DNA from 2 places in the Mesorhizobium sp. NZP2234 genome. Region 2 is predicted to be linked to the other one. Evidence: predicted binding sites of a transcription regulator. Region 2 holds the regulator's gene; the other holds the start of a gene.
The links. Region 2 encodes LexA, which represses DNA repair genes until DNA is damaged. Its sites were predicted from a motif close to TGTTCNNNNTGTGTTCNG; they were not measured.
Positions count from the first base shown of each region.

Region 1: parE (DNA topoisomerase IV subunit B) is a predicted target of LexA. The motif match lies at 1,423-1,440, and genes of this name have one in related genera.

Region 1 is NZ_CP033364.1:3,853,666-3,861,075, forward strand. Features, by position in the region: gene parE (DNA topoisomerase IV subunit B) at 1-1,352, opposite strand, end outside; gene cpaB (Flp pilus assembly protein CpaB) at 1,589-2,515, shown strand; gene EB230_RS19055 (type II and III secretion system protein family protein) at 2,546-3,991, shown strand; gene EB230_RS19060 (hypothetical protein) at 3,998-4,267, shown strand; gene EB230_RS19065 (response regulator/pilus assembly protein) at 4,303-5,517, shown strand; gene EB230_RS19070 (CpaF family protein) at 5,514-6,935, shown strand; gene EB230_RS19075 (type II secretion system F family protein) at 6,941-7,410, shown strand, end outside.
Region 2 is NZ_CP033364.1:4,082,393-4,089,802, forward strand. Features, by position in the region: gene gltX (glutamate--tRNA ligase) at 1-1,365, opposite strand, end outside; gene EB230_RS20125 (ComEC/Rec2 family competence protein) at 1,468-3,921, shown strand; gene lexA (transcriptional repressor LexA) at 3,915-4,652, opposite strand; gene EB230_RS20135 (GntR family transcriptional regulator) at 5,005-5,778, opposite strand; gene EB230_RS20140 (ABC transporter substrate-binding protein) at 5,933-6,919, shown strand; gene EB230_RS20145 (ABC transporter ATP-binding protein) at 6,977-7,410, shown strand, end outside.

The sequences.
Region 1 (7,410 bases), 230 kb from region 2:
GGCAGGCGCAATTTGCGCACCGCGCTCTTGCGCGACACTTCCTTTTCCTGGCGCCGGCGCACCCGCTCGTCGGCGCGCGCGATTACCCATTCCAAGAGCTTCGAGGCTTCCTGTGGATTGTCGGCCAGCCAATGGTCGAATGGATCGCGGATCGCGGTCTCGACAATGCGAATCGCCTCGATCGTCGCCAGCCTGTCCTTGGTCTGGCCAACGAACTCAGGCTCGCGGATGAACACCGACAGCATGCCCGCCGCCGAGATCATGACGTCTTCGGAGGTGACGATCGAGGCGCGCTTGTTGCCGACAAGATCGGCATAGGCGCGCAAGCCCCGGGTCAGCACGTTGCGGAAGCCGGCCTCGTGGGTGCCGCCTTCGCCGGTCGGGATGGTGTTGCAGTAGGAATTGATGAAGCCGTCGCCGCCGAACCACGTCACCGCCCATTCGAGCGAGCCATGGCCGCCTTGCTTTTCGCTTTTTCCCGCGAAGATTTCGCGGGTGACCTGAAAGTCGTCGCCGAGCGATGCCTTTAGATAGTCCTTCAGGCCGCCAGGAAAATGGAACTCCGCCTTGGGCGGCGTCTGGTCCTTTTCCTTGATCAGCGAGGGATCGCAGGTCCAGCGGATTTCCACGCCACCGAACAGATAGGCTTTCGAGCGCGTCATGCGATAGAGCCGCGCCGGTTCGAACGCCGCGCCCTTGCCGAAGATCTGCTCGTCGGGATGAAAGCGGATTTTCGTTCCGCGCCGGTTGTGGATCTCGCCAAGCTGCTCCAGGCCACTTACCGGAATGCCGCGCGAAAAGCGCTGGCGGTAGAGCTGGCGGCCACGCGCGACCTCGACCTCGAGATGATCCGACAGCGCGTTGACCACGGAAACGCCGACACCATGCAGACCGCCGGAGGTTTCATAGACCTTTGAGTCGAATTTGCCGCCCGAATGCAGCGTCGTCATGATGACTTCGAGCGCCGGCTTCTTGAATTTCGGATGCGGGTCGACCGGGATGCCGCGGCCATTGTCGGTAACGGTCAGAAACCCGTCGGCCGAAAGCTCGACATCGATGAAGGTGGCATGGCCGGCAACCGCCTCGTCCATCGAATTGTCGATGACCTCGGCGAACAGATGGTGCATCGCCTTGTCGTCGGTACCGCCAATATACATGCCTGGCCGGCGACGCACCGGCTCCAGGCCCTCGAGCACCTCGATATCGGCGGCGCTGTAACCCTCGCTGCCATCCTTGGTCGCTGGCGTGCGCTTGGCCGCAGCCTGCACAAGGGGATCCGCCGGGCGCGCCGGTGTGCGAACCGGCTGCGGCTGCTTGTCCATGTTGCCGAAGAGATCGTTGTTGTCGTCCATGCCTGCCATAGGGTCCGGTGCTGCGAATCACCCGCCGATACTGCCACGCTTTTCAGCGCCAAGCGACGGAGGTTCCTGTTACGTTCGGGGATTGACCCCTCTTACCTTAAAACCATTCGATAACCAAGCGGGCGGAAATAGGTCCGATACCGCTGGCCGGGATTCCTGTTTCTTTAACAAAGCGGCCTAGCGTGAGCCCAACATAACAAGAAACGACGGGCATCAGGGGTTTCGGCGTGAGGGGCAAGGCCATAACGATGATCGGCATCGCCGCCGTTTTCGGCGCGATATCGATCTTTGCCGCGGATTTCTGGGTCAAAAGCCAGGCCAGAGCCGACGCCGAGGAGAAGACGGCGTCGATCGCTGCTCCGGCTCCGCCAAGGATCGAGTTCAAGACCATCGTGGTGGCGAACGCGCCGTTGCGCTACGGCATGGAAATCGACCGTGCAAAGCTGATCGAAATCCCGTGGCCGCAGGATTCCCTGCCGCAGGGTGCTTTTGCCACCATCGACGGGTTGCTTGGCAAAGGCAGCCGCGTCGTGCTGTCGCCGATCGAGGTCAACGAACCCGTGTTGCTGACCAAGTTGTCGGGGCCAAACGGCCGCGCGACGCTCTCCAACATGCTGACGCCGGGCATGCGCGCGGTCACCATCCGCACCGACGAGATTGCCGGTGTCGGCGGCTTCGTCACGCCGGGCGACCGCGTCGATGTCGTGCTGACGCGCGATGCCGGCGAAATCCAGGAGGTCGCCAAGAATGCGCAAGGGGCGGCCGGTTCGACCATCACGTCCGAGATCGTGGTTGCGGACGCCAAGGTGCTGAGCGTCGGGCAGGGCGCCGACGAGCGCCAGACCGCGCCGCAGGTGGCCAATTCCGTGACCATCGAGGTGACGACCGAGGGCGCGCAGAAAGTGGCGCTTGCCCGCACCGTCGGCACGCTGTCGCTGTCGCTGCGCTCAGCCAGCGAAGGCGGCGACGGCAAGAATGGCGTCACCACCATCTCTTCCTTCGGCGGATCGGTAGCGGCCAAGGCTCAGGCCGCGGCCGGCTCCTTGTTCGATGCAGTGACCAAGGAGCCGGAGAAGCCGAAATTCAAGACGGTCATCGTGACGCGCGGCACGAAGGCCGAGGAATATCAGGTTCCTGCGCGGGACCAGAAGTAAAGGCCGGTGGGGACCGGTCGGGACGGGGCAATGTTGATGCGTACCCTATATCGAATGGCAGGCCGGTTGCGCTTCGTGCGCACCCTGGGGATGGCGGTTGCCCTGGCTGCAAGCGGGATGCTTGGCTTGCCCGGCGCGGCCAGGGCAGGCAATGACGTCGTCTATGTCTCGGCGACCAAGAATGCGTCGATCAAGGTCGCCAAGGGGAAGCCCAGGACGATCGTGACGAGCGCCGCTTTCTACCAGATTGTCATCGGCGATCCGGAGATCGCCAACGTCAATCCGCTGACCGACAAATCCTTCTATGTGCTGGGCAACAATCTCGGTACGACCGGCATCGCTTTGTTCGACGAGAACAAGCAGCTTGTCGGCACCGTCGACATCGAGGTGACGCTCGACACGGATCAACTGGCCAGCACCATACGCGCCAGCGTGCCGGACGCCAAGATCAAGGTCGGTTCGGCCAATGGCCGTGTCGTGCTGTCGGGCGAGGCGGATGACGCTGTCGCCGCGGACAAGGCAAGCAAGATCGCCAGCCGCTTTTCCGGCAATGAAGAAGTGATCAACTCCGTCAACATCTCGTCCTCGCAGCAGGTCCAGCTCAACGTCCGCTTTGTCGAGATCAATCGTCAGGCAAGCCAGGATCTCGGCGCCAAATACAGCGCCAATTTCGCCTACGGCATTGGTGGACGCGACGTCACCATCGCTCCGGGAACCGTGCCGCCGGCTGGAACCGGAGAGATCATCGGCCGGCTGTTGTCGAACGGCGTGTCGATCGATGTCGCGATCAAGGCGCTGGAAGAGCGCGGCCTCGCCCGCCGGCTGGCCGAGCCGAACCTGATTGCCCGGTCCGGCGAGACGGCGAGCTTCCTCGCCGGCGGCGAATTTCCGATCCCGGTTTCCGAGGACAACGGCAAGATCTCCGTCAGCTACAAGAAGTACGGCGTCAGCCTCGACTTCACGCCGACTGTGCTCAAGGATGGGCTGGTCAGCCTCGACATCGCGCCGGAAGTGTCCTCGATCGACGCGTCGGCATCCTACAACATCGGCACCATCTCCGTGCCCGGTTTCATCGTGCGCCGCGCCAAGACCTCGGTCGACCTGAAGAACGGCCAGAGCTTCATGATCGCGGGGCTGCTGCAGTCGCAGAACGACATCACCACATCGCGCATTCCCGGCCTCGGCAAGATGCCCGTGCTTGGACCGCTGTTCTCGTCGAAGTCCTACCAGCGCCGCGAGACCGATCTGGTCATCATCGTCACGCCCTATCTGGTCAAGCCGGTCGACCCATCGAAGAAGATGGCCGAGCCGACCGACGGCACGCAGCCGGCCAGCAACGTCGACTATTTCCTCAACAACACCGAGGAAGTGAAGGCATCGGACACCGGTCGCGCGCTGGCGCTGGCTGATGGCAGTGCCGCACGAGCCACTCCCGCCACCACGGTCGGGCATTTCCTCGACCTGCCGAAGGACTGAAGTGCCATGCGTCTGATCCTGAGATCGAGCATCGCCTTGCTTTTGGCCGGCTTCGCCGCCGGCTGCACCAGCGACGACTATGTGCGCAGTGAAGGGCTGACGACCGGGGCCGGTAACGCCCAGGCCGCCAATACCGTCATGCAGATGGTCGATCCTTGGAAGTACGGTGTCCAGAACACCAGGCTTCTCGTGCCTGCCAAGCGTGGCGATGCCGGACCCGTCACCCCCGATCAGGCCGCCGCGTCGAAGGCGTCGCAGACGACCACGGGCAACTGACCCCAAAGGGCGATCGAGCCCACAGGCTGATAAAAATGGCAAACGGCATCAAGACCCGGAAAATCCTGCTCGTATCGACGGACAGGACCTTCGTGCAGGACACGCGGACGGCATTCGCCGCCTCCGAGATCATCCAGCTCTCGGCGGTGGAGAAGAGTGTCACCGAGTTGCGTGGCGAGATCCAGGAGGCCGATTTCGGCGCCATCATCGTCGACATGGACGCGGCCAGGCTGGAGGAGGTCGAGTCGCTGCAGCGCATCATGCGCCGGCTGGAGGGCAAGACACCGGTTGTCGTCGTCACCCAGGAGTTCAACGCAGCCGCGGTGCGCATCCTGGTGCAGCTCAAGGTCGCCGATTTCCTGGTCAAGCCAATCACAACGGCAGACCTGGTGCGCTCGGTGGTGCGGGCGTTGCAGGGGCCGGGACGGGAGGAAAACACCGAGTCGCAGATCTACACCTTCATGCCTGCCGCCGGCGGCGTCGGTACAACGACGCTGGCGCTGCAGACCGCCTTCCAGCTGCATCATTCGGTGACGCGTGGCGCCTCGACCTGCGTGGTCGATCTCAATTTCCAGCAGGGCGCCTGTGCCGAATATCTCGACCTCGAACCACGTTTCGACATCACCGAGATCGAAAACCAGCCCGAACGCCTCGACCGGCAGTTGCTCGACGTGATGCTGTCAAAGCACGCCAGCGGTCTGTGCGTGCTGGCCGCGCCGACCCACCCGGCGGAGATGCGCTCGTTCAAGACCGATGTCGTGGTACGCATGCTGGACCTCGTCTCGGCCTATTTCGACAATGTGGTCATCGACATGCCGCGCACCTGGTTTCCCTGGACGGAGACCGTGCTGCTCGGCTCCAACAAGCTCTATATCGTCGCCGAGATGACCGTGCCGTGCCTGCGCCACACGCAAAGGCTGATCCAGGCTGTCTATGAGACCGCCGGCAAGGAAGTGAAGCCGAACGTCATCGTCAACCGCTTCGAGCAGAAGATGTTCGACAACGGCATCAAGCAGGCCGACGTCCAGGAGATCCTTGGCGAGCATTTCGTCGGCGGCATCGCCAACAACTACCGGCTGGTGCGCGAGGCGGTCGACCGCGGCGTGCCGCTGCACGAAATCGACCCCAATGCCAATGTCGTCAACGACCTGAAGAGGATCATTCTTCCGGAGGAGGCAGCCGCGACCGGAGCCAAGTCGAAGTCGCTATTCGGTCTCGGGAAGGACTTCTTGAGGAGGAAGGCCGGATGACCAGCCGTTTTTCAACCCTGCAGAACCGTGACGCACGGCCGCAGCGTCCGGCAGAATCAGCCCCGGTCGCGCATCATGCTGTCGTCATCCCGACCAGCCGAAAGGCCTTGCCGGCAAAGCCTGATATCGCACCGGCAAAGAACGCCAACAAGGTGCTCGATGCGCGCGTCCGCATTCACCGCATGCTGCTCGAGGAGATCAACCTCGTGGCGCTGGAGCGTTTGCCCAAGGAGGAGATGCGCCGGCAGGTGCATGATTTCGTTTCTGAAAAGACCCGCCAGGAGCGGATGGCGATCAACACCGTCGAATTAGAGGCGCTGGTCGACGATATCGTCGACGAGATGGTCGGCCTCGGTCCGCTCGAGCCGCTGCTCAAGGATCCGGACATCAACGACATCCTGATCAACGGTCACCAGAACTGCTTCATCGAAAAGAAGGGCAAGCTGCAGCAGGTCCATATCCCGTTCAAGGATGAGGCGCATCTGCTTAGAATCATTAACAAGATCGTCGCCGCGGTCGGCCGCCGCGTCGATGAATCGCAGCCGATGGTCGATGCGCGCATGCTTGACGGCTCGCGCTTCAACGCGGCCATCCGCCCGGTCGGCGTCGACGGGCCGCTGGTGTCGATCCGCAAATTCTCCAAGAACAAGCTCGGCCTTCACAAGCTGGTCGAATTCGGCGCCATCACGCAGAACATGGCTGAAGTGCTGGCGGCGGCGGTTCACGCCCGCAAGACGACGATCATTTCGGGCGGCACCGGTACCGGCAAGACGACGATGCTGAACGCGCTGTCGGCCTTCATCCCCGAGGACGAGCGGTTGATCACCATCGAGGACGCGGCCGAACTTCAGCTGCAGCAGCCGCATGTCGCGCGCATGGAGACACGTCCCGCCAACATCGAGGGCCATGGCGAACTGAAGCAGCGCGATCTCGTCAAGAACGCGCTGCGCATGCGCCCAGACCGCGTCATCCTCGGCGAGTGCCGCGGCGAGGAGGCCTTCGACATGCTGCAAGCGATGAACACCGGCCATGAGGGGTCGATGGCGACCATCCATGCCAACACGCCGCGCGATGCCATTTCGCGCCTCGAACAGATGCTGGGCATGACCGGTATGCCGATGACGGTGCAGTCGATCCGCAGCCAGATCGCCAGCGCCATCGATATCATCGTCCAACTGACCCGGCTTTCCGACGGCAAGCGCAAGGTGACGAGCGTCGCCGAGGTAACCGGCATGGAAGGCGACGTCATCCAGATGCAGGAGATTTTCCGCTTCGTGCGCACCGGCATGGACGCCGATGGCGGGATTCTCGGCTATTACGAGGCGACCGGCATCCGGCCGCGTTTCCTGGAAGATCTGCGCGCCATGGGCATCGAGTTTCCCGGACGCTATTTCGAACCCGGCCGACCGCAGGAGTAACCAGGGTGTTCGACGGGCTGAGCGCGATCTATGTCGTCTATGCCGGGGCAGCAGTCACCGGCATCATGATCGCCGAGGCCTGCTATCTCCTCTACGCTGGCCGCAGCGACAAGCGCACCGCCATCAACCGGCGCATGAAGCTGCAGGAGAACAAGATCAGCCAGGAGCAGGTGCTGATCCAGCTGCGCAAGGAACGGGGTCTCGATGCAGGCACCTCGTTGTTCTCGCCGGACCGGTTCCGTGCCCTGCGCACGCAGTCGGGCATGATCATGCCGCTGTCGAGATTCCTGATGATCACCTCGGGCGTGGCGCTGGCCATGGCCCTGGTCGCCATCTGGCATGGCTTGCCGCTTTTGATGGGGATTGTCCTGTTCGTGGTGCTGGTGCCGCTGTTGCCGGTGGTGGTGATGCGCTTCAAGCGCAAGCGCCGGCTCAAGCGCTTCGGCATGCAACTGCCGGAGGCGCTGGAGCTGAT
Region 2 (7,410 bases):
GTCGAACACACCCGGCGAGGTGCTTTTGCCAGTCAGCGCGGCCCGCAGGGGCTGGGCTACGGCGCCAAGCTTGTGGCCGCCGGCCAGCGCATAATCGCGGATCGCGGCCTCCGCCGCGGCAGCCGTCCAGTCGCCCGAAACCGCGTTCAAAGCTTCGTGAGCGCCACGCAGGATCTTGCGCGCTTCGTCGTTGAGCAAGAGCGTGGCCTTGTCGTCGAGCGGCAGCGGGCGCGTGGCGAACAGGAAGGCCGCGCCATCGACAAGCTCGACCAGCGTCTTGGCACGCTCCTTCAGCCCCGGAAGGGCTGCCAGCAACTGCGCCTTCTTCGTGTCGTCAAGGCGCGCGGCCATCGCCGGGCCGCCCTCGAGATAGGGCAGGGTGGCGATGAAGATGTCGAACAGTTCGGCATCGGCCATGCGGCGCATATGCGCGCCATTGATCGCTTCCAGCTTGGCGAAATCGAAGCGGGCCGCGCCCTTGTTGACGTCGCCAATGTCGAACCAGGAGATCATGTCCTTGATCGACATGATCTCGTCGTCGCCGTGGCTCCAGCCCAGGCGCGCCAGGTAGTTGAGCAGCGCCTCCGGCAGGTAGCCCATGGCCCGATAGGCCTCGACGCCGAGCGCGCCGTGACGCTTCGAAAGCTTGGCGCCGTCGGCGCCGTGGATCAGCGGGATATGCGACATCGACGGCACGTCCCAACCCATGGCATTGTAGATCACCGTCTGGCGGGCGGCATTCGTCAGGTGGTCGTCGCCGCGGATGATGTGCGTGACACCCATGTCGTGGTCGTCGACGACGACGGCATGCATGTAGGTGGGGTTGCCGTCCGAACGCAGGATGATGAAGTCGTCGAGATCCTTGTTGGGGAAGCGCACCTCGCCCTGGACGCGATCCTGGACGATCGTCTCGCCCTCGGTCGGCGCCTTGATGCGGATTGCGCCCTTGACGCCGGCTGGCGCCTCGGACGGATCGCGATCGCGCCACTGGCCATTGTAGCGCGGCGGCAGACCCTTGGCGCGAGCCGCCTCGCGCATCGCCTCCAGTTCGGCAGGCGTCTCGTAGCTGTAATAGGCCTTGCCCATGCGCACGAGCTCCTCCGCGACCTCGCGGTGGCGCGGGGCGCGCTCGAATTGCGAAACCGCATCGCCGTCCCAGCCAAGACCGAGCCAGGTGAGGCCGTCCAGGATGGCGGCCGTCGCGGCATCGGTCGAACGCTCGCGATCGGTGTCCTCGATGCGCAGCAGCATCGTGCCGGCGGTATGTTTGGCATAGAGCCAGTTGAACAGTGCCGTGCGCGCGCCTCCGATATGCAGGTAACCGGTGGGCGAGGGGGCAAAACGGGTGACGACCTTGTCGGACATGAAACTCTCGGAAACCATCTGAAGCGGGGCGCGGCGGCGCGGACTTTCGCGCGTCGCGCGTTCATGTAGCATAGGGCGTCAGGGGTGCAAGGGGCAGACCCGATGGCTGGACGTGGCCGGGGCTCGGATCAGGGCGAGGACGCTGTGGTTGGCGTCAGCGAACGCTCCCTGTTTGCGATCCCGCCGCCGGCCTCGCTGCCGCCATCTCCTCTCGTTCCCGGCTCCGGCAGCCAACCTTTGCCAGCGGGTACCCCAGCACAAATTCCGCCCGCCACTGGCAGGATTGCGCGTATCGGGCGGCAAATTGGCCAGGCCTCCTTGCCTCGCCTGCGCCACGGTGTGACGACGGCAGCGGAGCTGGAACTTGACCGAGGCATCGCCTTCCTGCTGGTGCCGGTCTGCCTGGCCGCTGGTGCGATCGGCTATTACGCGCTGGCGGCGGAGCCTGACTTTGCAAAGCCTGTGGCGATCGTCGTGCTGATGGCGATCTGTGCGCTTGTCTCGCGCTCCTGGCCGAGAACCCATCTGGCCTTCATGGCGGCATTGTTGTGCGCGTTGGGCCTGCTTGCCGCCAAGGTCGAGACCTGGCGGGCTGGCACCCGGATGCTGGGTTCGGAAATCTCGACGCAAGTGACCGGCCGTGTCGTCTCGCTCGACCGCATGGAGACCGGCCGCATCCGATTGACCATAGATGTGACGTCGACGGCCCGGCCAAAACTGCGTTACGCGCCGGAAAGGGTCCGGCTCTCGGCGCGCAAGATACCTGACGACATGATAGCCGGCTCGCTGATATCGGGCTATGCGAAGCTGCTGCCGCCGACAGGTCCGGTGCGGCCGGACAGCTACGATTTCTCGTTCGACAGCTACTTTGCCGGCATCGGTGGCAGCGGCTTCTTCCTTGGCAATCCAAGAATCATCTCCGCCGACGACAATGAGATGCCCCTGTCGGCCCGCCTGTTTTCAGGGATAGAAAATGCGCGCGAAGCCATCGCCGACCACATCAGGGGCGTTGTTGGCGGCGCCGAAGGCGAGATCGCGGCAGCGCTGATCGTTGGCGTGCGCGCCGGCATTCCCGATGAAATCAACGAATCAATGCGGCGCACCGGCATCTATCACATCATCTCCATTTCCGGACTGCATATGGCGCTGGTCGCCGGCACCATCATGGGGCTGTTGCGCGGTGCCTTCGCGCTGTTCCCGGATTTTTCCGCGCGTCGGTCGGTGAAGAAATACGCGGCCGCCGTGGCACTGTTGTCGATCGCCGCCTACCTCATCATCTCAGGCGTGGTCGTTGCCGCCGAGCGCAGCTTCATCATGCTGGCGGTAATGTTGATTGCCGTATTGTTCGATCGCGCCGCGCTGACCATGCGCAACCTCGCCATCTCGGCAATCGCCGTCATCGTGGTGTCGCCGCACGAGGTGGTCGGTCCAAGTTTCCAGATGTCTTTCGCCGCGACCGCCGCGCTGGTCGGCGCCTATGCCGGCTGGGCGGATCACCGTGCGGGAAAGGCAAGACCGCCGCCGCCAAAGCGGTCCCTGCCGGGCTTTCTCACGCGAAAATTCCTGCTGGCGACGGGCGGGTTGGCGATGACCTCCATCACTGCCGGCTGCGCCACGGCGCTGTTTGCCATCTGGCATTTCCAGCGTGTGTCACCGCTCAGCCTGTTCGCCAATCTCGCCGTCATGCCGATCGTTTCTCTGATTGTCATGCCTTTCGCTGTTCTCAGTTCTCTTGCGATGCCCTTTGGTGCCGATGGTCCCTTTCTCTACGTGATGGGCAAGGGGCTGACGGCCATGATCGCCATATCGGCGTGGATATCGGAACGCTCCCCCGTCGATGCGATCGGGCTGATTTCACAGCACTCGGTGCTGCTGGTGACGATCGCACTGGTCATCGCAACGATGGCGACGACATGGCTGCGGCTCGCGGCAGTGCCATTCGCGCTCGCCGGCCTGTTGACGGTGTCGGATACGCGCACGCCGGATGTGCTGATCTCGGAAGACGCGCGCCTGGTCGCGGTGCCGATCGGCGGTGGCGAACTCGCGGTCAGCCGGGCTCGCCCGAACGAATTCACCGTCGACAATTGGAAACGCGCGCTGGTCTCCGAAACAATTGTCGCACCGGAGATGTTCAACAAGGCAGAGGGACAATTCGATATTGCCGATGCCGTCAATCTGCCGCCAGGGGCGCCGTTTTATTGCACGGAGGGCATCTGTCTCGCCCGGCATCCGTCTGGCGCGATCATCGCGCATGTCGAAGACCGCAAGGCTACCTGGAAGGCCTGCGGCTTCGCCGACCTGATCGTTGTCAATGACGCGACGGGCTACGATGCCTGCCACAACCCGCTGGTTCTCGTCGTCACCAAACGGCAACTTGCACGCAAGGGCAGTGCCGCCGTCTTCTTCGACCGCCAATCGGCGACCAGTCCGCCAATCATCAGCTTCGCCGTGGACGGACCGTATCGACCCTGGCACGCGCAACGAAAGTTTTCGCGCGAGGCGAGGGGACTGCCGCCCTATCAAAAACCCGAAACGCCGGCCGCTCCTGCTCAGTAGCGCCTGATCAGCCCGACCAGCTTGCCTTGCACCTTGACCCTGTCCGGCCCGAAAATTCGCGTCTCGTAGGCCGGGTTGGCGGCTTCAAGGGCAATCGAAGCGCCCTTGCGGCGGAATCGCTTCAAGGTCGCTTCCTCCTCGTCTACCAGCGCCACGACGATCTCGCCCGGGCTCGCCGTATCGGCGTTGCGGATAATGACCGTGTCGCCATCGAAGATGCCGGCCTCGATCATCGAATCGCCCTTGACCTCCAGCGCATAGTGTTCGCCACCCATGATCATGTCCGGCGGCACCGAGATCGAATGCGTCTGATGCTGGATGGCATCGATCGGCACACCGGCGGCGATACGGCCCATCACCGGGATCGACACGGCGGCGACCGCGTCGTCGTCATTCCCGGCAAAGGGCAAGCGTGACGGCGCCGGCTTGATCTGGCGGCCAACGCCGCCCTGACCAAGACTGCCTTGAATGACGCTAGGCGAGAATTTCTTTGCCGCGTTGAGGCCTGGCGCGATCGAATCCGGCAGCCGCAGCACTTCCAATGCCCGCGCCCGGTTGGGCAGCCGGCGGATGAAGCCGCGTTCCTCGAGCGCCGTGATCAGGCGATGGATCCCTGACTTGGAGGCGAGATCGAGCGCTTCCTTCATCTCGTCAAAGGAGGGTGGGATACCGCTTTCCTTCAGCCGTTCATGAATGAACATCAGAAGTTCATGTTGCTTGCGCGTCAGCATGGCGCCCCCCAGGCATTGAACGAAGGGTGTGAATCGGAATCGAAAAACAAACCCAGAACAAACACTATCTGTTCCAGTTGTGTTCCGCAACTGTTTAAAGTTTAGTGAACTTGTTAAGACATCTGAAATTATCCGCCGCCGGCAGTGCGCAGCGATCGACCGCCTTCGCCGCCAACGCGGGCATTGAAATCATTTTGGTTAATCGCCTGTGGCCTACCTCTTGATGGACCTTGGCATCGGTTTCTCAACGGCGTCCAGAGGCTGGATTTGCGTCGCTGGTCGATCCATTCCTGGCGGAACGAAACGAAATCAAAACGCCAACGATCATGCCTCAAGAGCAAGAACGCTGAAGTCATCCCGAAATTGCCTTCAGGCTGCCGGCGCGTGCGGTATAATTGTTCGCGCCGCTGTCCTCGCTGTGAACGTAGACATGCAGCGTGTAGCCGATATGCGCCGTCATCAGCGCTTTCGCCCGCTCGACATCGCGATCGAGGGCCGCTTCCATGATCGCGGTGTGATGCTCGATCGCGATCGCCTCGCGCAGGGCGTCCATTGCCTCGCCATAGCCATGCTTGAGGCCGGCCGCCGCCCGCAATGTCGGCGCCAGTCCGAGAAAACGATGATGCCGCCGCAACTGATCGGCGATTGTCGAGCGGAAGCGCAACAGCCAGTTGGACGTCGCGGCACTCAGCAATGCCGCGTGAAAGGCCTCGTGGCTCTCGTCCCATTGGTCGACCGCGTCGTCAGAGGGGTCGTCGACCGCGGTCTTGCAGCGGGAGAGGCGGTAGTGAGCGGTGACAACCGCGTCCTCCCATTCCCTGCCGCCTTTCCCGATCGATTCCAGGAACAGCGGCATCTCCACAACCATCCTTGCGCGAGCCAGGTCCTCGAGTTCGGCCCGCGACACTGGAGCCACGGCAAAGCCGCGATTGCTGATGGCCGTAACCAGGCGCTCAGCCTCAAGCCGAGACAAGGCTTCACGCAGCGGTGTCCAGCCGACGCCGTATTGACCGCGCAGCGCGCTCAGCTTGAGCGGCGCGCCCGGCATGAGGCGTGTGGTCAGGATATCGCGCCGCAGCAACTGATAGGCAGCCTCGGTTTTCGTGGAGTTGTTCTGATCCTGCATCGCGATCCGTCCATCGTCGGGCATGTGGAAATTATATATGATGGTGGCCCATGGCAAGAATTATATATAATGTTTGACAGGTGACGACGGACTGACCATGATCGCCGCAGTTGCCGTCCCGATGAGCGGCGCTGATCAAATCTGGGAGGAAATGATGTTGAAGTCGAAATCCGCTTGGCTGTCGGGATTGGCCCTGGCAGGCGCATTGATGGTCAGCGCGGGGAGTGCCGCCGCCGACCAGATTCGCATCGGCATCGCCAATTTCGGCGAGCATCCGCAGCTCAACGCCGCCATAGCCGGGTTCAAGAAAGCGCTGACGGACAATGGCTTTGTCGAGGGCAAGGATGTCGTCTACACGGAGAGCCATACCAATTTCGATGCATCGCTAGTCCCGCAGATGATCGCCAAGCTGCAGGCGGAGCAGCCCAAGCTGATCTACACCATCACCACCCCGGTCTCGCAGATCGCCAAGAAGGCGCTTGCCGGTTCCGGTATTCCGATCGTCTTTGCCGCTGTCACCGATCCGGTCGCGGCCAAGCTGGTGCCGTCGTGGGACGCCGGAGACGAAGGCATGACGGGCGCCAGCGATCTGCAGGATGTCGCCGCTGTCATGGCCTTCACCAAGAAGCTGCTGCCGAATGCCAAGCGCTTCGGCGTCCCTTACAATCCTGGCGAGGCCAATGACGTTGCCTTGGTCGAGAAGATCAAGGCGGCCGCACCGGCGGCCGGTTTCGAGGTCGTGGAAGTCGGCATCGACAACGTCAATGACATCCAGCAGCGCATCGCCGCGCTCGCCGGCAAGGCAGACGTGATCTACGGCCCGGCTTCAAACCTGATCCAGCCGGCGATCGCCGCTGTCTCCGCGGCCGCTCGCCAGGCCGGAATCCCAATCGTCAACTCCGATGACAGCGCGGTCCGCAACGGCACGGTGCCGGCAAGCTTCGCGGTCAATTACACCCAGGTCGGCGTCAACGCCGGCAACATCGCCGCCGAAATCCTCAAGGGCAAGGATCCCAAGACGATCGCGCCGTCGCGCCCTGCCTACAAGGATCACATGGCAACGATTTCCCGCAAGGCGATGGCCGCGTTCGGCATGGAGATACCGGCGTCGATGGCCGACTGCGGCTGCATCGTCGACTGACATCGGCACTGAAGGATGACGGCGTCGGCGCCGTCATCCTGAGGTCAGGGAGGAACGATGCTCGAGATCCGATCCGCGTGCAAAGTATTCTACAAGGGCCAGGCCGATGAGAAGATCGCGCTGGACGGTCTCAGCCTGTCGCTGGCCACGGGCGAGTTCGGCATCGTCATCGGCTCCAACGGAGCCGGCAAGAGCAGCATGCTCAATGCCATTTCCGGAGCTCTTGTCCTGGATTCCGGCAGGATCCTGATCAATGGCGCCGACGTCACGGCCATGCCGGTGTACAAACGTGCCGCAAGATTGGCACGCGTCTTCCAGGATCCGATGCGCGGCACAGCCGCCAGCATGACGGTGGCGGAGAACATGCTGCTGGCCGACCTGCGCAGCCAAAAACGCACGCTGCGGCAAGGGCTGAACGCTACGCGGCTTGCATCCTACAAGGAGCGCCTGTCGATATTGGGCCTCGGCCTTGAAAATCGCCTCGATACCCG